DNA from 2 places in the Variovorax sp. W1I1 genome. Region 2 is predicted to be linked to the other one. Evidence: predicted binding sites of a transcription regulator. Region 2 holds the regulator's gene; the other holds the start of a gene.
The links. Region 2 encodes HrcA, which represses chaperone genes, less so after heat shock. Its sites were predicted from a motif close to TTAGCACTCNNNNNNNNNGAGTGCTAA; they were not measured.
Positions count from the first base shown of each region.

Region 1 (4,413 bases), 4.3 Mb from region 2:
CGGGCGAACGCTCGCCGCACAACAACCCGAATGCGCAGGGCGCGCTGTTCGGCCTCACGCATGCGCACGGCCCGGCGGAGATCGCCTATGCCGTGGTCGAAGGCGTGAGCTTCGGCCTGCGCGACGGCTTCGACACCCTGCGCCTGCCGGCCGACATGCCGCTGCGCGAGGTTGCGCTGGTGGGCGGTGGGGCGCGCAGCATCTGGTGGGGGCAACTGCTGGCCGACATCTTCCAGGTGCCGCTTACGTTGTATGCGGGCAGCGAGACGGGCGGGGCGCTCGGTGCGGCGCGGCTTGCGTGGCTCGCCGATGGCGGTGCCGTGGCCGAGGTGTGCACGCTGCCGCCGGTCAAGCAGCAACTGGTTCCTTCGTCCGAAGGTGCCGCGGGGCACAAGACGCGGCATGCGCGCTTTCAGGTGCTGTACATGGCGTTGCGCGATCAATTCCGATAGGCGCGGCGCATACGAGCGCCCATAGAAAAAGCCCCGCCGAAGCGGGGCTTTTTCATTTCGCGAAACACCGCGGAACCGGCTTTGCCGGGCCGCAGGTGTTGCCCCCGGTAGGGGGGTGGCGTAGCGGACACGAAGTGCCGCGCAGCCTGGGGGCGAGCGAAATTTACATGCCCATGCCGCCCATGCCGCCCATGCCACCCATGTCGGGCATGCCGCCGCCGGCGCCGGACTCGTCCTTGGGTGCGTCAGCAACCATGGCTTCGGTCGTCAGCAGCAGCGAGGACACCGAAGCGGCGTTCTGCAGTGCGGTGCGGGTGACCTTCGTCGGGTCCAGGATGCCCAGTTCGAGCATGTCGCCGTACGTGTCGTTCGCAGCGTTGAAGCCGTAGTTGCCGCTGCCGGCCAACACAGCGTTCACCACCACCGAGGCTTCGCCGCCGGCGTTGTTCACGATTTCGCGCAGGGGCGCTTCGATGGCCTTGAGCACCAGCTTGATGCCGGCTTCTTGATCAGCGTTGTCGCCCTTGACCGAGTCGCCCACAGCTTGCTTGGCACGCAGCAGAGCCACGCCGCCGCCAGCCACGACGCCTTCTTCCACTGCAGCGCGAGTTGCGTGCAGGGCGTCTTCGACGCGAGCCTTCTTTTCCTTCATTTCGACTTCGGTGGCAGCGCCGACCTTGATCACTGCAACGCCGCCGGCCAGCTTGGCCACGCGCTCTTGCAGCTTTTCACGGTCGTAGTCGCTGGTCGCTTCTTCGATCTGAACGCGCACTTGCTTCACGCGGGCTTCGATGTCACCAGCAGCGCCGGCGCCGTCGATGATGATCGTGTTTTCCTTGCCCACTTCGATGCGCTTGGCTTGACCCAGGTCGGCCAGCGTCACCTTTTCGAGCGTCAGGCCCACTTCTTCAGCGATGACCTTGCCGCCCGTCAGGATGGCGATGTCTTCCAGCATGGCCTTGCGGCGGTCGCCGAAGCCAGGTGCCTTGACGGCCACGACCTTCAGGATGCCGCGGATCGTGTTCACGACCAAAGTAGCCAGGGCTTCGCCTTCGACTTCTTCGGCAATGATCAGCAGCGGACGGCCAGCCTTGGCGACTTGCTCCAGCACCGGCAGCAGGTCACGGATGTTGCTGATCTTCTTGTCGAACAGCAGCACGAAGGGGTTATCCAGCAACGCCGATTGCTTCTCGGGGTTGTTGATGAAGTAGGGCGACAGGTAGCCGCGGTCGAACTGCATGCCTTCGACGACGTCGAGTTCGCTGTCCAGCGACTTGCCGTCTTCCACGGTGATCACGCCTTCCTTGCCGACCTTGTCCATCGCGTCAGCGATGAGCTTGCCGATGGTTTCGTCGCTGTTGGCCGAGATGGAGCCGACTTGCGCGATTTCCTTCGACGTGGTGGTGGGCTTGGAAGCCTTCTTCAGCTCGGCGACCAGGGCCGTCACGGCCTTGTCGATGCCGCGCTTCAGGTCCATCGGGTTCATGCCGGCAGCCACCAGCTTGAAACCTTCGCGAACGATGGCTTGGGCCAGCACGGTCGCGGTGGTGGTGCCGTCACCGGCGTTGTCCGAAGTCTTGGAAGCCACTTCCTTCACGAGCTGGGCGCCCATGTTCTGGAGCTTGTCCTTGAGTTCGATTTCCTTGGCGACCGACACACCGTCCTTGGTCACGGTGGGGGCGCCGAACGAGCGCTCGAGCACCACGTTGCGGCCCTTGGGGCCCAGGGTCACTTTGACTGCGTTGGCCAGGATGTTGACACCCTCGACCATGCGTGCGCGGGCTTCTCCGCCGAAGACTACGTCTTTTGCTGCCATGATGAATTAACTCCGAATGGATTGGATTGAATGAATCGAAAGGGAGAAGGCTTACTTCTCGACGACTGCGAACAGGTCGTCTTCCTTCATCACGAGCAGTTCGTCGCCATCGACCTTGACGGTCTGGCCGCTGTACTTGCCGAACAGGACGCGGTCGCCGACCTTGACGGTCAGTGCGGCCAGATCGCCCTTGTCGTTGCGCTTGCCCGGGCCGACGGCCAGGACTTCACCCTGATCGGGCTTTTCGGCGGCTGCGTCGGGGATGACGATGCCCGAGGCGGTCTTGGTTTCGCTGTCGATACGCTTGACGATCACGCGATCGGCCAAAGGACGAAGTTTCATTGCATCTCCTGGATATGGATAAGAAACGGGTTGGTGGTCGGGCGCCGGACCCGGAGGTTGGCGACCCATCGACTGGGGAGCGAGGGCTGTTAGCACTCATCATCAGCGAGTGCTAATCATAAGGGCAATCGATGACGTTTCAAGCGCAGGGGCTTGCGGCGGCGGCGCGAAACACGTGGCGGGGGGCTGGCGAAAGTACGCTTTATGGCTTGCATTACCCGTTCACGCTTCATGAAAAGCCCTCTGCGAGCCACGATGCGGGGATGCCTCCAACACTCCCAATCCAGGCCGATCGCCTCTGGCAGCGGCTAGAGACCCTCGCCTCGTTCACCCGCCCCGACATTCCCTGGACCCGCCGGGCCTTTTCGCGGGAATTCGAACGTGCAAGAGAGTGGCTGCGCAGCCAGTTCGAGCAGGCCGGGCTCACCGTGTGGACCGACGCGGCCGGCAATCTGACCGGGCGCCGCGAGGGCACCCAGCCCGGGCTGGCGCCGCTGGTCACCGGCTCGCATTGCGACACCGTGGTGGGCGGCGGCCGCTTCGACGGCATCCTGGGCGTACTCGCGGGGCTCGAGGCGGCGCAATCGTTCCATGAGGGTGGCGTCTTGCTGCGCCATCCGCTGGAAGTGATCGATTTCCTGTCCGAAGAACCCAGCGACTACGGCATTTCCTGCGTGGGAAGCCGCGCGTTCGCCGGCACGCTGGACGCGGCCATGCTCGCCTCCCGCAACGAGGCGGGCGAAGGTCTCGCAGAGGCCATGCAACGCATCGGCGCCCGACCCGATGGCTTGGCCGCAGCGGCCCGCGGGCTCGGCGGCATCGCTGCTTTCGTGGAACTGCACATCGAGCAGGGTCCGGTGCTGGAGCGAGAAGGGCTGCCCATCGGGGTGGTCACCGACATCGTGGGCATCCGCCGCGTCGCGTTCACGGTGACCGGGCAACCGGATCACGCCGGCACCACCCCGATGGACATCCGCCGCGACGCCCTCGTCGGTGCAGCGCGGCTGATCGATTCGGTGCACCGCGAGGCCAGTGCCATGGACGGCCGCCCGCACTATGTGGTGGCGACGATCGGCCGGATGTCGATGAGTCCCAACGTGCCCAACGCCGTGCCCGGCCGGGTCGACATGGTGCTCGAGGTGCGAAGCAACGCCCAGGCAGTGCTTGACGACTTTCCCGAGCGCGTGATGGCGCTGTGCCGCGACGACTTCCGGCGGCTGCGGGTCGGCTTGAGCGCCGCACCCCTGACGCAGACGCCGCCCACGCAGTGCGATGACATCGTGATGCGGGCCGTCGCTCAGGCCGCCGATCGCCTGGCACTGCCGCACCGTGCGTTGCCCAGCGGCGCCGGTCACGACGCAATGCACGTCGCGGCCGCGGGCCCGATGGGGATGATCTTCATCCCCTGCCTCGACGGGCGCAGCCACTGCCAGGAAGAGTGGGCGAGCAAGGAGCAGGTGGCCGCCGGCGTTCGGGTACTGGCGGAAACGCTCAGGGTGCTGGACGCACGCTAGTCGCCGCCACTGCTGCGACTTCGAAGGCCTGCCCCGCCGCCACGACGGCGTCGATGACCTGCCGCAAACCCTTGCTTACGGGCTTGTCGTTGCGGGCAACCAGCGCGAGGGTGCGGTGCAGCGGCGGGTGGAGCGGGCGCAGGTCGAGTTCGGGGTGATGCCCCTGGCCCGTGACCGCCATCTTCGGCAGGATCGCCACGCCCAGCCCGGCCGCGACCATCGCCTTGATGGCTTCGACGCTGTCGAACTCCATGACCGGCGGCGAAGCATGCCCGCCGCGCCGCAGCCA
Region 1 covers NZ_JAUSWZ010000001.1:4,791,572-4,795,984, reverse strand. Annotated here, with positions in the region: gene xylB (xylulokinase) at 1-452, shown strand, start outside; gene groL (chaperonin GroEL) at 616-2,268, opposite strand; gene QFZ83_RS22530 (co-chaperone GroES) at 2,320-2,610, opposite strand; gene QFZ83_RS22525 (Zn-dependent hydrolase) at 2,874-4,124, shown strand; gene QFZ83_RS22520 (LysR family transcriptional regulator) at 4,102-4,413, opposite strand, start outside.
Region 1: the regulator HrcA is predicted to act here: its motif matches at 2,700-2,726, upstream of QFZ83_RS22530 (co-chaperone GroES).

Region 2 (4,413 bases):
CGCATCGGCCCGGTTGCCCAGCGCCAGCTGCAGCGCGTCTATCAATATGGATTTGCCCGCGCCGGTTTCGCCGGTCAACACCGTGAAGCCGCCGGACAGGTCGAGTTCGAGTGATCGCACGATCACGAAGTCGCGCAGTGCGATGCGTCGCAGCGCCATGTCAGGAGCCCCCTTCGTTCCAATGAAGTTTTTTGCGCAACGTGTCGAAATAGCTCCAGCCCCGCGGGTGCAAAAAGCGCACCCGGAAGTCGGAGCGGCGCACCACCACGCGATCGCCGATCGCGAGCGAGGCCAATGACTGCATGTCGAAATTGGCGCTGGCGTCGCGCCCGCCGACCAGCTCGATCACGATCTCGTCGGCGTCGGGCAGCAGCACCGGGCGGTTCGAGAGCGTGTGCGGCGCGATCGGCACAAGCACCCAACCCGGCACCGCCGGATGAAGCAGGGGCCCGCCGGCCGACAGCGCATAGGCGGTCGATCCGGTGGGCGTCGCGATGATCAGGCCGTCGGCGCGTTGGTTGGCCACGAAATGGCGGCCCACAGACACGCGCAGCTCGACCATGCCCGAGGTGGCGCCGCGGTTGACCACCACGTCGTTCATGGCGAGTGCGTCGAACACGGAGACGCCGTCGCGCATGACCTGCGCGTGCATCAGGCTGCGGTGGTCTTCCTCGTATTCGCCGGCCAGCATCGGGATGAGAGTGGCCTGGAAGTTGTCGAGCGGGATGTCGGTGATGAAGCCGAGCCGCCCACGGTTGATGCCGATCAGCGGAATGCCGTAGCTGGCGAGCTGCCGTCCGATGCCCAGCATGGTGCCGTCGCCGCCGACCACCAGGCCGAGGTCGCAGCGCTGGCCGATTTCTTCGACCGACAGGGCTTCGTAGCGCGGATGGGCGGGGGCGTCGGCGTCCACCTCATCGCAGGTCGAACGTTCGACGAAGACCTTGCAACCCTGCGATTCCAGGAAGGTGCCGATGGTCTCCATGACGCCGTCGCGCGCATCCGCCTGCGCTCTGGCGCCGGAAGCCTGGTATTTGCCGATCAGGGCGACGTGACGGAAGCGAGAGGTCATATCTCACAAATTACAACACTAAAATCTTGCAATGCTGGACGACCGTGCCAAGTTGCTGCTCAAGACGCTCGTCGAGCGCTACATCGCCGACGGGCAACCCGTCGGGTCACGCACGTTGTCGCGTTCCTCGGGGCTGGATCTGTCGCCCGCGACCATCCGCAACGTCATGTCCGACCTCGAGGCGCTGGGGCTCATTGCCAGCCCGCACACCTCGGCCGGCCGTATCCCGACCCATCGCGGCTACCGCCTGTTCGTGGACACCATGCTGACCGCCCAGCGTGAGCAGATGAGCACGCCGAGCCTCGCGCCCGACCAGCCGCAGAAGGTGATCGCCAACGCGGCGAACATCCTGTCGAACCTGTCGCAGTTCGTCGGCGTCGTGATGGCGCCGCGCCGCGCCTCTGTGTTCAAGCAGATCGAATTCCTGCGGTTGTCCGAGAACCGGCTGCTCGTGATCATCGTCTCGCCGGATGGCGACGTGCAGAACCGGGTGATCTTCCCGGAGGCCGACTATTCGCAGTCGCAACTGGTCGAAGCTTCCAACTACATCAATGCGCACTATGCGGGCCTCACGATCGAGCAGGTGCGCGATCGCCTGCAGTCCGAGGTCGAGAAGCTGCGCGGCGAAATTGCAGCGCTGATGCAGGCAGCGGTCCAGGTGAGTTCCGAAGTGCTGACCGAGGCGCAGGAAGACGACGTCGTGATCTCCGGCGAACGCAACCTGCTTGCGGTGACCGACTTTTCCAGTGACATGGGCCAGTTGCGCCGCGCCTTCGAGCTTTTCGAGCAGAAGGCGCAATTGATGCGTCTGCTCGATGTGTCGAGCAAGGCGGAGGGCGTGCGCATCTTCATCGGCGGCGAAAGCCAAGTGGTGCCATTCGAGGAGCTCTCCATCGTCAGCGCCAACTATGAGGTCGATGGGCAGGTGGTGGGCACGCTGGGCGTGATCGGGCCGACGCGCATGCCTTACGAGCGCATGATCCAGATCGTCGACATCACATCGCGACTGGTGAGCAATGCGCTGAGCCACCGCAAGTAGGCTGCGGTGGCGAATAGAATCATGGCCCAGTGGGCCGTTAGCTCAGTTGGTTAGAGCAGCGGACTCATAATCCGTTGGTCGATGGTTCAAGCCCATCACGGCCTACCAACACTTGCTTTTCAACTTTCGATCATGCAAGTCCAGAAGGTCAAAAACGCATGCTATAATTGCAAGCTGTGCGGCTGTAGCTCAGTTGGATAGAGTACTTGGCTACGAACCAAGGGGTCGTGGGTTCAATTCCTGCCAGCCGCACCACTCTCTTAATGGCCTAGAAGGTTTACCTTCTAGGCCATTTTCTTTTGGGTGGCGTGAATCACAGAAAAGCCGCCGATCAAACGGCTGCTGCCGTCCTGGCCTCAGGAAGCTAAAGTCCCGTTCAAGTCAAAACGGATCAGGGCGACCATGAACATTCGAACGGCGCGATGCGCATGCCAACTGCTGTTGCTGCTTTCGGCAGCGGGCTCGGCGTTCGCGGGAACCATTGCATGTGTGCCCAGCCCGGTCGGCGCGACTGGCTCGTTCAACTGGATTCGCAGGATCTCGATCGACGAGCACTCGCGCACCGTCAACATGGACATCGTGCGCTCCAGGACAAAGGACACGGAAACCATGGGCAAGATGCGCGCCGAGCTGGTGAGCATGGACGGCACCTCTTCAGGCGAGCCTGTCTATCTTTTCAACGCCATTCCTGCTGCCGGAGAAGAGGTCACGAGCCTCTTCAAGCTGTTCAAGTCCGGCGACTGGCAATTGGCAAGAGCAGGGGTGGTATTCGTCAACAAGGTGCCAGCCTTGCGAAGTGTCGAGCCGAACATGATCTTCGACTGCAAGCGCTCGGATCTAGGCTGATGCGACACGGATCACTCGTATTTCCTGATCAATAAAAGGTTCTTCGTTGAACAAGGCATTCACCAAGGAAACCGACAACGACGCGGATGACGACGGCGCCGACGGCGCTGCGCCTCCACTACCGACCGGCACCAAGAACTACATCACGCCATCGGGCTACGCACGCCTGCGCGACGAGTTGCTTGAACTGATGGACGAGGAGCGCCCGAAGGTCGTCGAGGCTGTGCATTGGGCCGCCAAGAATGGCGACCGCTCGGAAAATGGCGACTATCTCTACGGCAAGAAGCGCCTCCGCGAGATCGACCGGCGCATTCGTTTTCTCACCAAGCGTCTCGAGATCGCGGAAGTCACGGATCCGTCGGTGCACCACGGCAGTGATCAGATCTTCTTCGGTGCCACGGTTCGCTACGCCGATGAAACGGGTGACGAACGCACCGTCACCATTCTCGGCATCGACGAAGCGGACAGTGCGCAGTCGCAAGTCAGTTGGATCTCTCCGATCGCGCGGGCCTTGCTCAAGTCACGCGAGGGCGACGTGGTGAAGCTGGTGACGCCGGGCGGGGCGCATGAGGTGGAGATCCTGTCGGTGAGCTACCCGGCACCGCGCCCGGCAGCAGACTGACGCGCCGAGCCGCCTGCTCTTCTTCAGGGCGCCGGAACCGTCCGCGCTGCGGTCAGCACCGAGGCGGTTCGTCGGGCGGCGCGCAGCACGGCATCGAGATGCGCCCGATCGCGCACCGCGATCACGAAGCGAAGGTCGGTCGAATCCTGCGGCGTCTCATCGGCCATTTCCACATGCGTGATGTCTGCTTCCGCATCCGCCAACGTGGCGGCTACGCGCGCCAGCACGCCCTTGTCGTTGCGCACGGTGATCACGACACCGGTCTCGAACGCGCGCGTTGGCTCGTCCGCCCATTCGACCGCGAAGAACCGCTCGCTGTCCTTGTGGCGCAGCCGCTGTCCCACGCCGCAATCTTCGGTGTGGACCACCAAGCCCTCGCCGTGACCGAGATACCCGACGATCTGGTCGCCCGGAATGGGGCGGCAGCACAGCGCAAAGCGCACCGAAGAGTTTTCGCTGCCATCGAGCGTGACCGCGCCCTGCGATACGGCTTCGTGCGGGATGAGGCGCTCTCGGCTCAGCAGCAGGGCATCGGGGCGTTCGCCCAACTCGGCCAGCAGTGCCATGAGTCGCTTGGCGACGATGCTTGCAATGCGTTTGCCAAGGCCAATGTCGGTCAGCAATTCAGAGCGGGTGCGGTTGCCGGTGAAACGCAGCAGCTTTTCCCACAAAGCCTGGTGCTCGTCGTCGTCCTCGGGCAGCTTGCCGAGACCTTCGGCGCGCAGCGCCTGTGCGAGCAGCTTTTCGCCGAGGCCTTCGGATTCGGCATGTGCCAGCGTCTTCAGGTAATGGCGGATCTTGGAGCGCGCCCGGCCGGTCCGAACGAAGCCGAGC
Region 2 covers NZ_JAUSWZ010000001.1:489,079-493,491, forward strand. Annotated here, with positions in the region: gene recN (DNA repair protein RecN) at 1-159, opposite strand, end outside; gene QFZ83_RS02390 (NAD kinase) at 161-1,072, opposite strand; gene hrcA (heat-inducible transcriptional repressor HrcA) at 1,104-2,111, shown strand; tRNA gene QFZ83_RS02400 (tRNA-Ile) at 2,143-2,219, shown strand; tRNA gene QFZ83_RS02405 (tRNA-Arg) at 2,290-2,366, shown strand; gene QFZ83_RS02410 (hypothetical protein) at 2,514-2,957, shown strand; gene greB (transcription elongation factor GreB) at 3,004-3,579, shown strand; gene QFZ83_RS02420 (bifunctional (p)ppGpp synthetase/guanosine-3',5'-bis(diphosphate) 3'-pyrophosphohydrolase) at 3,603-4,413, opposite strand, start outside.